One region of the Streptosporangium sp. NPDC048047 genome, then DNA from elsewhere that is predicted to be linked to it. Evidence: riboswitches for the same ligand, from Rfam matches in the RefSeq annotation. Region 1 holds a riboswitch; the other holds the start of a gene.

Region 1 (6,932 bases):
CGCCTTCGCCCGGCTGCCGGCCCGGCTCGCCGCCGAGGCCCGCGACAACACGACCGCCATCCGCGGGCTGCTGGCGCTGGCCCACCCGGTCAAGGACGCCTCGAAGTTCCGCATCGAGGAGCCGCCGGCCGCCTCCGCCCTCCTCGGCCACTTCAAGAAGGCCGAGCGCCGGTTCGGCGTCGAGTGGGAGGTCCTGGCGTCGGTGATGTTCGCCGAGACGAAGTTCGGCCGGGTGCGCTCGCCGAGCTACGTGGGGGCGAAGGGCCCGATGCAGTTCATGCCGGGCACGTGGAAGGCGTACGGCATGGGCGGCGACATCCACGACCCCGGGGACGCCGTCATGGCCGCCGCCAACTACCTCCACGCCTCGGGCGCGCCCCGCGACTACCGGCGGGCGCTGTACGCCTACAACCACTCCACGGCGTACGTCGACGCCATCCTGCTGCACGCCCGCCAGATGAAGCGGGATCCGCGCAACTACTACGCGTACTACAACTGGCAGGTGTTCGTCATCACCACGAAGGGCGAGCGCCGCATCAGCGGCCCCTGACCCGGCGCCACCGGGTCTGGAAGCGGACGAGGAGCGGGTCAGTGCGAGACATCACCGTGTTCGGCGGCGGCGCCCACCCCCGGCTGGCCGCCGGCATCTGCTCCCACCTCGGGACGTCGCTGCACCCGGTCCGGGTCACCCGCTTCGCCAACGACTGCCTGGAGGCGCAGCTGCAGGCCAACTGCAGGGAGCGGGACGTCTTCATCATCCAGCCCCTCGTCCCGCCGGTCCAGGAGAACCTCGTCGAGCTGCTCCTGATGCTGGACGCCGCCCGGGGGGCCTCGGCGGCCCGGACGACCGTGGTGATGTCGCACTACGCCTACGCCCGGTCGGACAAGAAGGACGCCCCGCGCATCTCCATCGGGGGACGCCTGGTCGCCGACCTGCTGGTGACCGCGGGGGCGGACCGGGTGCTCACGATGGCGCTGCACTCCCCGCAGGTGCACGGCTTCTTCAGCGTCCCGGTGGACCATCTGCACGCCCTGCGCGAGCTGGCGGCGTACTTCCGCCGGTACGACCTGTCGAACACGGTCGCCGTCTCCCCCGACCTCGGCTACGCCAAGCAGGCCGCGGCCTTCGCCCGGCTCCTGGGCGTCGGCGTCGCGATGGGCGCCAAGCAGCGGCTCAGCGACGACCGCGTCGTCATCGGCTCGGTGATCGGCGACGTCGCGGGCCGGGACGTCATCGTCGTGGACGACGAGATCGCGCGGGGGACGACCGTGCTCGAACTGCTCGACCGGCTCCGCGACCTCGGGGCCGGCTCGGTGCGGGTGGCCTGCACGCACGGCCTCTTCGCCGCCGGGGCCGTGGACCGGATCGGCGGCCGGCCCGAGGTCGAGGAGATCGTCTGCACCGACACCGTGCCGGTCCCCGAGGCCGCGCCCGGGTCCAAGCTGCGCGTCCTGTCGGTCGCCCCGGCGTTCGCCGAGGCCATGCGCCGCATCCACGACGGCGAGTCGGTCAGCGCCCTGTTCGACGCCTCCTGATCGCGGCTGTTGACGTTATCGGGGGAAAGATATACGTTCCGGTAGATTTCACGGTTGTCCGAGGGAAATCCGGTGAGATGCCGGTGCGGACGCGCCACTGTATCCGGGACTGAGATCCCGGGAGCCAGGTCGCTCGGGCGATCGTGACCTCACTGACCGGGACGCGTCATCCCTGAGGAGGCACTGATGAGCGATATCTCCGCTCCTTCCGCGATACCCCTGCCGCGCCTGCGCCCCTGGCTGTTGCTGGCCGTACCGGTGCTGCTGCTGATCGCCTACCTGGTTCTGATGGACAACGGCGCGATCTCGCAGACCGGCACGTTCCTTCACGAACTCATGCACGACGGGCGGCACCTGCTCGGCGTGCCCTGTCACTAGGGGCGGAAATGATCCGCACCCTGTTGGTCAGGGGCCTGCTCGTGGGGCTCCTGGCCGGATTCGTCGCGGGCGCGTTCGCCTTCGTCCTCGGAGAGCCGCGTGTGGACGCCGCCATCGCCCTGGAGGAGGCCGCGGCGGCGGCCGGACCCGGAAGCGGGCCCGCGTCCGCCGGGGAGGCCGGTCACGACCATGCCGGGGCGGCGGGACACGACCACGGTGAGGGGGCCGTCGTCAGCCGGCCCGTGCAGAAGGCCGGGCTCTTCCTCGCGACCGGGCTGTACGGCCTGGCCGCGGGCGGGGTGTTCGCCCTCGTGTTCGCCGGCCTGCGCGGCCGGTTCGGGCCCCGCGGTGACGGCGCGCTGGCGCTCGCCGCGGCGGCGACGGCGTTCGTCGCGGTCATTCTCGTGCCTTTCCTGAAATATCCGGCCAACCCACCGGCGGTGGGCGACCCCGAGACGATCAACAGCCGGACGGCCCTGTACGTGGTAATGATCATCGTCGGGCTGGCGGCCGTGGCCGTGGCGGTGGCCACCGCCAGAAGGGTCACCGCCGGACCGTGGCAGCGCCGGGTGGCGGCCGGTGTCGCGTTCCTGGTGCCCGTCGTCGCGGCGTGGCTGCTGCTGCCGGAGGTCGACGAGGTTCCCGGCGGGTTCCCCGCCTCGCTGCTGTGGGACTTCCGGCTGGTCTCGCTGGGCACGCAACTCGTCTTCTGGACGGCCTTCGGCGTGCTGTTCGGCTGGGTCAGTGACCGGGTGGCGGGGCGGTCCGCGCTCTCGCCGGCCGCGTCGAGCGGCTGAACGGGATGCTGTTCCTCCGCCAGGCCGGCACGCCCGGCACGCGTTCGGCGTGCTTCCCGACGGACGAGCCCGCCGACGCGGCGAGCCTGAGGAAGGCCGCGAGCCTGCGCGGAGCGGTGAGCCTGCGCTGGCCGGAAAGCCCGTGTGAGGCCGGAAGGCCGGGCCCCGCCTCGATGACGGCCGGGGTCGGCGCGGTCGTGACGGGGGCGGCCACGGCCTGGGTCGCGCCGGTCACGGCCGCGCGGCAGACCGCCGCCGCCCTCGGGTGCGAGGCGCTCGACGCGCCGGAGCTCGCCGAGGCGGACGCCGGTCGCTGGCGCGGCCTGCCGTACGCGCGGGTCGCCGAGGCGGAGCCGGGCGGTCTCGCCGCGTGGCTCGGCGACCCGGAGGCGGCCCCGCACGGCGGGGAGAGCCTGGCCCGTCTCGCCGCCCGGGTGTCCCGGTGGCTCGACGCCGCCGCGGCCGACGCCGTCGTCATCTGCGACGTCGGGGTCATCAGGGCGGCGCTGGGCCACGCGCTCGGCCTCGGCCCGGCGGCGACCGCGCGGTTCGACGTGGCGCCGCTCTCGACCACCGAACTCGTCCCCGTACGCGGCGGCTGGCGCGTCGCCCACGTCAACCGGAAGGTCGTCACGTGACCGTCACCTATCCCTTCAGCGCCGTGGTCGGCCTCGACGACCTCAAGCTGGCGCTGATCCTCAACGCCGTCTCCCCACGGGTGGGCGGGGTGCTGGTGCGCGGTGAGAAGGGCACCGCCAAGTCGACGATCGTGCGGGCCCTGGCGGCCCAGCTTCCGGCCGTCGACGTCGTCCGCGGCTGCCGCTTCGCCTGCGACCCGGCCGCGCCCGACCCCGGCTGCCCCGACGGCCCGCACGCTCCGGACGCTCCGGACACGGAGCGGGTACGGCGGGCGGCGTCGCTCGTGGAGCTGCCGGTCGGCGCCTCGGAGGACCGGCTGGTCGGCTCGCTGGACCTCGAACGGGCGCTCACCGAAGGGGTGAAGGCGTTCGAGCCGGGCCTGCTGGCGGCCGCGCACCGCGGGGTGCTCTACGTCGACGAGGTCAACCTGCTCCACGACCACCTGGTCGACCTGCTGCTCGACGCGGCCGCCCTGGGGACCTGCTACGTCGAGCGCGAGTCGGTGTCGGTACGGCACGCGGCCCGCTTCCTGCTGGTCGGCACCATGAACCCGGAGGAGGGCGAGCTGCGGCCGCAGCTGCTCGACCGGTTCGGGCTGACCGTCGAGGTGAGGGCGTCGCGCGATCCGGACGAACGGGCCGAGGTGGTCCGCCGCAGGCTCGCCTTCGAGTCCTCGCCCACCGGATTCGCCGAGCGGTGGGCCGGGCGGGAGGCGGAGCTGGCGGGGCGGATCGCCGCGGCGCGCGGGCTGCTCGCCTCGGTCCGCCTGCCCGACGCCCGGCTGCGGCAGATCACGGCCGTCTGCGCGGAGTTCGAGGTGGACGGCCTGCGCGCCGATCTGGTCACCGCCCACGCCGCGATCGCGCACGCGGCCTGGCACGGCCGGACGGGTGTGGAGGTGGAGGACGTCCGGGCCGCGGCGCGGCTGGCCCTGCCGCACCGGCGGCGGCGCGACCCGTTCGACGCGCCGGGACTGGATGAGGACAGGCTGGAGGAGGTGCTGGAACGGACCTCCGGGGACGACGACGAGCCGCCCCCCGGACCGCCGGGGGGAACGCCTCCGGAGACCGGCCCGCGCGGCGGCCCGGAGGAGCCGGGAAGGCGTCCCGAACCCGGTCCGGGCGACCCGGAAGGCCGGGGGGAGTCCGCCGGCCGGGGACCGGAACCGGCTGATCGAGGTCCTGAACCGGCCGCACCGGGTCCGGACCCGTCCGCGACGGATCCGGGACGGGCCTCTCAGAGCCCGGCACAGGCCGAACCCGGCTCGGAACCGGTCGTCCCGGGTCCCGGACGCCCTTCCCTGGAAACGGCCGGCGCCGCCGCGCCGTACCGGGTGCGCCTGCTGGCCGTACCCGGCGTGGGCGAGGGCGCCGCCGGACGCCGCTCGCGGGCCCGCACCGGGCGGGGCCGGAGCACCGGCTCCCGCCTGCCGGAGGGCGGGGCCCGTGACCTGCACGTGCCCGCGACCCTGCTGGCCGCGGCCCCGCACCAGGCACGGCGGGGACGGCGGTCGGCCGGGCTGGTGCTGCGCGCGGGCGACCTGCGGGAGAAGGTCCGCGAGGGCAAGGAGGGCAACCTCGTCCTGTTCGTGGTCGACGCCAGCGGCTCGATGGCCGCGAGGAAACGCATGACCGCGGTGAAGACCGCCGTGCTGAGCCTGCTGCTGGACGCCTACCAGCGCCGGGACAAGGTCGGCCTGGTCACCTTCCGGGGCGGCTCGGCCCGGCTGGACCTGCCGCCGACGTCGTCCGTGGAGGCGGGTGCGGCCCGGTTGCGGACGCTTCCGACCGGGGGCCGCACCCCGCTGGCCGCGGGGCTGGCGAAGGCCGCGGAGGTGCTGCGCCTGGAGGGCGTGCGCGATCCCGCGCGCCGTCCGCTGCTGGTCCTGGTCACCGACGGGCGGGCGACCGCGGGAGGGGACGTGGAGCGCGCCGCCGGATCACTGCGGGGCGTGGCGAGCGTGGTCGTCGACTGCGAGAGCGGTCCGGTCAGGCTCGGTCTGGCGCGGCGGCTGGCGGCCCTGCTGGGCGCGCCCGCCGTACCGCTGGAGGACCTCGGATCGGTGGTCCGCGACCACCGGAAGGCGGTGTGAGATGCCCCAGGGAAAGCCGGACGTCGTGCCGGACGACGGCCTGACCACCAGGCAGCGGCGCAACCGGCCGCTGCTGATGGTCCACACCGGACCGGGCAAGGGCAAGTCCACCGCGGCCTTCGGGATGGCGCTGCGCGCCTGGAACCAGGGCTGGCCGGTCGGGGTGTTCCAGTTCGTGAAGTCCGCCAGGTGGCGGGTGGGCGAGGAACGCGCGCTGCGGGTCCTGGGCGACAGCGGCGAGGGCGGCACGGTGGCGTGGCACAAGATGGGCGAGGGCTGGTCGTGGATCCAGCGGCCGGGCGCCGACCACTCCGACGACGCCCGCGAGGGCTGGGCGCAGATCAAACGCGACCTGGCGGCCGAGACCTACCGCTTCTACGTGCTGGACGAGTTCACCTACCCGCTCAAATGGGGCTGGCTGGACCTCGACGACGTGGTGGAGACGCTCACCGGCAGGCCGGACGCGCAGCACGTCGTGATCACCGGCAGGGACGCCCCGCAACGACTGGTCGAGGCCGCCGACCTGGTGACCGAGATGGGCAAGGTCCGCCATCCCATGGACGCCGGGCAGAAAGGGCAGAAGGGCATCGAGTGGTAGTGCCCCGGCTGGTCGTCGCCGCGCCCGCCTCGGGCGGCGGCAAGACGACGGTGGCCACCGGCCTGATGGCCGCGCTGCGGAGCCGGGGCCTGCGGGTCTCGCCCCACAAGGTGGGCCCCGACTACATCGATCCCGGCTACCACGCCCTGGCCAGCGGGCGCCCGGGACGCAACCTCGATCCGTGGCTGGTGGGAGAGGAGCGGATCGCGCCGCTGTTCCGGCACGGTGCCCGCGACGCCGACCTGGCCGTCGTCGAGGGGGTCATGGGGCTGTTCGACGGCCGGGGCGGCACGGACTTCGCCTCGACGGCGCACGTCGCCCGGCTCCTGGACGCGCCGGTGGTCCTGGTCGTGGACGTGGCGGGGCGGAGCCGGTCCGTCGCGGCGCTCGTGCACGGCTTCGCCACCTTCGACCCGCGGGTGCGGGTGGGCGGTGTGATCCTCAACCGGGTCGGCTCCGCCCGGCACGAGGAGATGTGCCGGGCGGCGCTGGCCGGCGTGGCGCCCGTACTGGGTGCGCTCCGGCGCGACGACGCCGTCGAGACGCCGTCCCGCCACCTCGGACTCGTTCCCGCGGCCGAACGCGCGGGGGAGGCGGCCGCCGCGGTCGCCCGGCTGGGCGGGCTCGTCGCCGCCTCCTGCGACCTCGACGCGCTGGTACGGCTGGCCGCGAGCGCGCCCCCGCTGCCCGGCCCGGCATGGACGCCGCCGGAACCGGCCGGCGTCCCGGAAGCGGCGGGCTCCGTGGCCACGACCCCGGCGGCCGGATGGGGCGCGGGACCGGCCGCCGCGCGGGGCCCGCGGTCCGGGCCGGTCGTCGCCGTCGCCGGTGGGGCCGCCTTCACCTTCGGTTACACCGAGCACGTGGAGTTGCTGCGCGCAGCCGGGGCGGA
Region 2 (6,932 bases), on a different contig from region 1:
ACGACTCGGCGGGGCTGGTGGTCTCCAACAGGGGCCTGAAGACGCGCAAGGTCAAGGGCCGGGTGGGCGACCTGGCCGCCGTGGTGCCCGCGCGTTTCAAGGGCACCCTGGGCATCGGGCACACCCGCTGGGCCACCCACGGCGCGCCCAGCGACGCCAACGCCCACCCCCACCTTTCCACCGACGAGCGCGTCGCGGTCGTGCACAACGGCGTCATCGAGAACGCCGACGAGCTGCGCGCCAAACTGGAGGCCGACGGCGCGGTCTTCGTCTCCGAGACCGACACCGAGGTGCTGGCGCACCTGATCGCCCGCACCGTCGAGGAGTCCGACTCGCTGGAGGAGGCGGTCCGCACCGCGCTCAAGCGGATCGTCGGCACCTACGGCATCGCGGTGATCGACGCCCGGCGGCTCGGCGAGGTGGTCGTGGCCCGCAACGGCAGCCCGATCGTGCTGGGCATCGGCGAGAAGGAGATGTTCGCCGCCTCCGACGTCGCGGCCCTGGTCCGCTACACCCGCCAGGTGGTCCACCTGGAGGACGGCGAGCTCGCGGTGCTGCGGGCCGACGGCTTCACCACCTTCGGCGGCGACGCGCGGGAGACCGCCAAGGAGCCGCTGACCGTCGACTGGGAGGCCGGGCACTACGACACCGGCGGCTACGAGCACTACCTGCTCAAGGAGATCTCCGAGCAGCCCGAGACGGTGGCCCGCACGCTGCGCGGCCGCCTCGACGACCGCTTCCACATCGCCCACCTGGGCGGCCTCAACATGGACGCGCGGGAGAGCCGGTCGTTCCGCCGCGTGAAGATCATCGGCTGCGGGTCCGCCTACTACTCCGGCCAGATCGGCGCCCAGCTCATCGAGGAGCTGGCGCGCATCCCGGCCGACGCCGAGCCGGCCAGCGAGTTCCGCTACCGCAGCCCCGTGGTGGAGCCCGACACCCTGTACGTGGCGATCAGCCAGTCGGGGGAGACCTACGACACCCTCGCCGCCGTCCAGGAGCTCAAGCGCAAGGGCGGGCGGGTGCTCGGCATCGTCAACACCGTGGGCAGCGCGATCGCCCGCGAGTGCGACGGCGGCCTGTACCTGCACGCGGGTCCCGAGGTGTCGGTGGCCAGCACCAAGGCGTTCACCTCGACCGCGGTGGCGTTCGCGCTGCTCGCGCTGCACCTGGGCCGGGTACGCGACCTGTCCCCGGCCGACGGCCGCCGCGTCTGCGAGGGCCTGCGGCGGCTGCCCGGCCAGATCGAGGAGATCCTCGCGCTGGAACCCCAGATCAAGGAGCTGGCGGCCAAGTACGCCGATACGGCGAGCATGATGTTCGTGGGCCGGGTCCGCGGCTACCCGGTGGCCCGCGAGGGCGCGCAGAAGCTCAAGGAGATCTCCTACGTGCACGCCGAGGCCTACCCGGCCAGCGAGCTCAAGCACGGGCCGCTGGCGCTGATCGGCCCGGAGACGCCGACCGTGGCGATCGTCCCCGACGACGAGCTGCTGGACAAGAACCTCACCACCCTGGGCGAGATCCGGGCGCGCGGCGGCCGGGTGCTCATGGTCGGGCACCGTACGGCGGACCCGAAGCTGGCCGACGACTGCGTGGTGGTGCCGAAGAACGAGATCGAGCTGGACCCGATCCTGCTGACGATCCCGCTCCAGCTGCTGGCCTACCACGCCGCCGTGGCGCTGGGCCGCGACGTCGACAAGCCCCGTAACCTCGCCAAGAGCGTCACCGTGGAGTGAGCCTGCCGTCCCTCCTCCCGGCGAGACCGCCATATGTCACAGAAAGTGACATAGGTGTAACCTGAGGTATCGGGGGTCTCGGGGGGAGGGCGCGTCGTGCACCGCAGGCGGTTCTTCTCGTTCGCCGCCGGGCTCGCCGTCCTCGGCTGCTGCGGCGGCTGCGGCGGTCCGGACAGGCCGTTCACCGCCATGCTGACCCTCATCGTGCCCGCCGCCCGCGGGCACGGCTGGGATCCCCTCGCCCGCGGCATGGCGGCCGTCGCGGGCGCCGAGGGGCTGGCGCGGGCGGCCGGGGTGGAGAACCGTCCGGGCGGCCCGGCGGGCGCCGCCCTGGAGGCGCTCGCCTCCCATGGGGCGCCCTACGGATCGCCGTCCGGGACACCGTACGGGTCGCGGTCCGGGGCGCCGTCCGGGCCGTCGTCCCGTGAGCGGTCCGTCCGCGACCCGCTCTCCCGCGAGCCGTTCTCCCGGGATGGGAGGCTGCTCCTCGCCGGGATGCCCGCGGTGGCCGGGGCGGAGATCGCCGACACCGCCGCCGTGGTCGACTCCACCACCCCGCTGGCCCGGCTGGCCGGCGACTGGGCGGCCCTGATCGTCCTGCCCGGCTCCCGTCTGCGCTCCTTCGAGGACCTCGCCGCGTTGCTGCGCCGCGACCCGGGCGGGCTGGTGATGGGCGGGCGCCTGGAGGGCGGCTCCGACCACGTGCTCTACGGCATGATCGCCAAATGCCTCGGGGCGGACGCCCGGCTGCTGCAGTACGCCGGGTATCCCACCGCCGCCGACGCCGTCGAGGCGCTCCGCGACGGCCGGGTGGGCGCGATCCTGGGCTCGGCGCGCTCCTTCACGCGCGAGATCGCCGCCGGCCGCCTGCGGCCGCTGGTGGTCTCCTCCGCCGAGCGGCTCCCCGGGATCGACGCGCCGACGCTGATGGAGATGGACGTCCGGCTGGAGTACACCGACTGGTGCGGGGTGTTCGGCCCGCGGGGCATGAGCCCGGACGACCGGGACCGGGCCGTGGCCCTGTGCGACGCCCTCGACGCCTCGCCGCGCTGGCGGTCCCTGTGCGAGGCCGGGGGCTGGAGCCGGATCTACCTCAGCGGCGACGACTTCCGCCAGTGGCTGTCCGGCGAGACCGGCCGGGCCCGTGACGTGCTCCGTGATCTCGGTTTGCTCAAAGCCTTCGCCACAACCTGTTGGGGTAGTTGCGTCCGAAGCCACTACATGTAGGATCCTCGTCGTTGCCGGCTCGCCTTCCGCGTGAAGGCGAGGCAAGAGGGAACCCGGTGCGAATCCGGGGCTGCCCCGCAGCGGTGAACGGGAACGACCGCCGTCAGGAGCACTGGGCCATGCGCCCGGGAAGCGACGGCCAGTAGGCATGCGCCAGGCGCCCGTGAGTCCGAAGACCTGCCGGCGACGGGAAAGACGGGAGAAGGGGACCGGGCCGGGTGCCGGGGCCGCGTGAGGCGGCCCGGGGCGCGCGGCGCGGCCGCCTCTCCCGGCACAGATGTCCAGGGCCTCGAGGGTGGGCCCGCGGACGAGGCGGTCCGGCATGCCCGTGAACCGTTCTCCGACGCGTGCCCTTGACCCGGCGGGAGCCCTACGGGAAGAGCACCGAGCACGCCAGGAGGAAGCACGTGGCACCGATCGTGACCGAGGCAGCCGAGACAGCCGAGGGGACCGGGCAGGCACGCGAGGATCTGGCCGGCCGCCGGCTGGCCATCGAGGAGGCCGCCGCCCGGGTGGTCGCCGATCCGGAGAACTCCAGGGTCGCCGCCGGCCTGCTGGCCGGGCTGATCGCCGACGAGGCCGCCGCCCACGGCGTGCGGACCTTCGCCGGGTCCGTCGCCGCCGCCCACGCCGCCGGGCTGCTGCAGGACGGCCTGGCCGCCTTCGTCGCGGCGCACGCCGCCGAGCTGGACGGCCTCGTCGACGACGCCGCCGACGCCCGGTTCGAGTACTTCGGCCTGCGCACGGTCTACGACCGCTACCTGCTGCGCCACCCCGAGACCCGCGGCGTGCTGGAGCGCCCGCAGCACTTCTTCCTGCGGGTGGCGTGCGGCCTGTCGGAGACGGTGGAGGAGGCCGCCGAGCTGTACCGCCTCATGTCCACCCTGTCCTACCTGCCCAGCTCGCCCACCCTGTTCAACTCCGGCTCCCGCCGCCCCCAGCTGTCCTCCTGCTTCCTGCTCGACTCGCCCCGCGACGAGCTGGAGGCGATCTACGAGCGGTACGGGCAGATCGCGCGGCTGTCGAAGTACGCCGGGGGCATCGGCGTCTCCTGGACCCGGATCCGCTCACGCGGCTCGCTGATCCGCGGCACCAACGGCCACTCCAACGGCGTCGTGCCGTGGCTGCGCACCCTGGACTCGAGCGTCGCCGCGGTCAACCAGGGCGGCCGCCGCAAGGGCGCGGCCTGCGTCTACCTGGAGACCTGGCACGCCGACATCGAGGACTTCCTGGAGCTGCGCGACAACACAGGTGAGGAGTCGCGCCGCACGCACAACCTCAACCTCGCCAACTGGATCCCCGACGAGTTCATGCGCCGTGTCGAGGCCGACGGCACCTGGTCGCTGTTCGACCCCAAGGAGGTCCCGTACCTCACCGACCTGTACGGCGAGGCGTTCGACGCGGCCTACCGCGCCGCCGAGGCCGAGGGCCGGTACGTCCGCCAGGTCCCGGCCCGCGCCTTGTACGGCCGGATGATGCGCACCCTCGCCCAGACCGGCAACGGCTGGATGACCTTCAAGGACGCCGCCAACCGCACCTCCAACCAGACGGCCCTCCCCGGGAACGTCATCCACCTGTCGAACCTCTGCACCGAGATCCTGGAGGTCACCGGCGACGCCGAGACCGCCGTGTGCAACCTCGGGTCGATCAACCTGGCCGCCCACCTCGACGGCGGGCGGATGGACTGGGAGCGGCTGCGCTCCACCGTCCGCACCGCCGTAGGGTTCCTGGACCGCACGATCGACCTGGGCTTCTACCCGACCCCCGAGGCCGAGGCCGCCAACCGCAGGTGGCGGCCGATCGGGCTGGGCGTGATGGGCCTGGCCGACGTGTTCTTCACGCTGCGGCTGCCGTTCGACTCCCCGGAGGCGCTGGAGCTGTCCACCCGGATCTCCGAGGAGATCGCGCTCGCCGCCTACGCCACCTCCTCCGACCTGGCCGTCGAGCGGGGCCGCCACCCCTCCTACGACGAGACCCGCGCCGCCCGCGGCGTGCTGCACCCCGACCACTACGGCGCCGGACGGTCGGCGGAGTGGGCGGCGCTGCGGGCCAGGATCGCCGGGACGGGCCTGCGCAACTCGCTCATGGTCGCGATCGCGCCCACCGCGACCATCGCCTCCATCGCCGGCTGCTACGAGTGCATCGAGCCACAGGTCTCCAACGTCTTCAAGCGCGAGACCCTCTCGGGGGAGTTCCTCCAGGTCAACCGCTACCTGGTCCGCGACCTCACCGAGCGCGGCCTGTGGACCCCGCAGGTCCGCGACGCGATCAAGCGGGCCGACGGCTCGGTCCAGGACGTCCCCGGCGTCCCCGGCGACCTGAAGGCGCTCTACCGCACCGCCTGGGAACTGCCGCAGAAGGCGCTCATCGACCTGGCCGCCGCGCGCATGCCGTACATCGACCAGTCGCAGTCGCTGAACCTCTTCATGGCCACGCCGACCATCGGCAAGCTCTCCTCGATGTACGCCTACGCCTGGAAGTCCGGGCTGAAGACGACCTACTACCTGCGGTCCCGCCCGGCGACCCGGATCGCGCAGACCACCGTGGCCCGCGCCGCCGCCTCCGACGCCTCCGACGCCTCCGTTCCGGAGGCCGTCGCCTGCTCGCTGGAGAACCCCGAGTACTGCGAGGCCTGCCAGTAGGGACCGCCCCGGCTCCCCGTCCCGTCCCACCCGAACCTCTTCACCCGGAACCCACGGAGGGCTCTCCCGATGCTGCTCGACCCCGGAATGGACCTCACGCTGCGCCCCATGCGCTACCCGGACTTCTACGAGCGCTACCGCGCCGCGATCCGCAACACCTGGACCGTCGAGGAGGTGGACCTCTCCTCAGACCTGCCCGATCTCGCCAGGATGACGGCCGAGGAACGCCACCTGATCAACCGGCTCGTCGCCTTCTTCGCCACCGGCGACTCGATCGTGGCCAACAACCTGGTCCTCAACCTCTACCGGCACGTCAACGCCCCCGAGGCGCGGCTGTACCTCAGCAGGCAGCTCTTCGAGGAGGCGGTGCACGTCCAGTTCTACCTGACCCTGCTGGACACCTACCTGCCCGACCACGACGAGCGGGTGCGCGCCTTCGCCGCGGTCGAGCACATCCCCTCGATCCGGGACAAGGCCGAGTTCTGCTTCCGGTGGATCGACTCTCTCGGCGGGCTGGACCGCCTGGAGACGCGCGAGGACCGGCGGGCGTTCCTGCTCAACCTGATCTGCTTCGCGGCGTGCATCGAGGGGCTGTTCTTCTACGGCGCCTTCGCCTACGTCTACTGGTTCCGCTCCCGCGGCCTGCTGGGCGGCCTGGCCACCGGCACGAACTGGGTGTTCCGCGACGAGTCCATGCACATGGAGTTCGCCTTCTCCGTGGTGGACACCGTACGGGCCGAGGAGCCCGGACTGTTCGACGACGAGCTGGGCGAGCAGGTCACCCGGATGCTGGAGGAGGCGGTGGCCGCCGAGCTGGCCTTCGCCGCCGACCTGTGCGGCGACGGGCTGCCCGGAATGGAGGCGGAGCGGATGCGGCAGTACCTTGAGTACGTGGCCGACCAGCGCCTGGTCCGGCTCGGGTTGCCCGTCCGGTACGGCACCGCCAACCCCTTCGCCTTCATGGAACTGCAGGACGTACAGGAACTCGCCAACTTCTTCGAGCGGCGGGTTTCGGCCTACCAGATAGCCGTTGAGGGGAACGTCACATTCGACGAAGCCTTCTGAATACGCGGCGGGCCCGCGGGCAACCCCCCATGGGGGATCGACGACGGGAGGAAAGCCGATCTTGTCCAGATGGATCATCATGCTCATCACGGTGTCCGCCGCCGCCGCCGCGGTGGAGGTGGTGCGCCGCGTGCTGCGGTCGCGGCTGATCGGGGAGAGATGGGTCCTCGCCGGTCCGCTCGTGCACCGCTGTGCCTGGCCCGCTCTGACCACGGCGGTCGTCGTGGCCGCCAAGACCGTCTACGTTCCGAGCATGGCCGAG

The links. Region 1 has a riboswitch for cobalamin ahead of AB0D67_RS24680 (CbtB-domain containing protein). Riboswitches for the same ligand answer to the same signal wherever they lie in the genome.
Region 2: linked by a shared signal. The riboswitch ahead of AB0D67_RS18245 (ribonucleoside-diphosphate reductase subunit alpha) and the one ahead of AB0D67_RS24680 (CbtB-domain containing protein) in region 1 are both predicted to bind cobalamin.

The regions. Positions count from the first base shown of each region.
Region 1 covers NZ_JBEZNH010000032.1:6,249-13,180, forward strand. The annotation lists gene AB0D67_RS24670 (transglycosylase SLT domain-containing protein) at 1-550, shown strand, start outside; gene AB0D67_RS24675 (ribose-phosphate pyrophosphokinase) at 592-1,536, shown strand; adenosylcobalamin (AdoCbl) riboswitch at 1,573-1,720, shown strand; gene AB0D67_RS24680 (CbtB-domain containing protein) at 1,723-1,914, shown strand; gene AB0D67_RS24685 (CbtA family protein) at 1,923-2,711, shown strand; gene AB0D67_RS24690 (histidine phosphatase family protein) at 2,717-3,349, shown strand; gene AB0D67_RS24695 (magnesium chelatase subunit D family protein) at 3,346-5,442, shown strand; gene cobO (cob(I)yrinic acid a,c-diamide adenosyltransferase) at 5,444-6,040, shown strand; gene AB0D67_RS24705 (cobyrinate a,c-diamide synthase) at 6,049-6,932, shown strand, end outside.
Region 2 covers NZ_JBEZNH010000018.1:112,607-119,538, forward strand. The annotation lists gene glmS (glutamine--fructose-6-phosphate transaminase (isomerizing)) at 1-1,736, shown strand, start outside; gene AB0D67_RS18240 (tripartite tricarboxylate transporter substrate-binding protein) at 1,833-2,963, shown strand; cobalamin riboswitch at 2,962-3,163, shown strand; gene AB0D67_RS18245 (ribonucleoside-diphosphate reductase subunit alpha) at 3,371-5,605, shown strand; gene AB0D67_RS18250 (ribonucleotide-diphosphate reductase subunit beta) at 5,675-6,670, shown strand; gene AB0D67_RS18255 (mechanosensitive ion channel domain-containing protein) at 6,732-6,932, shown strand, end outside.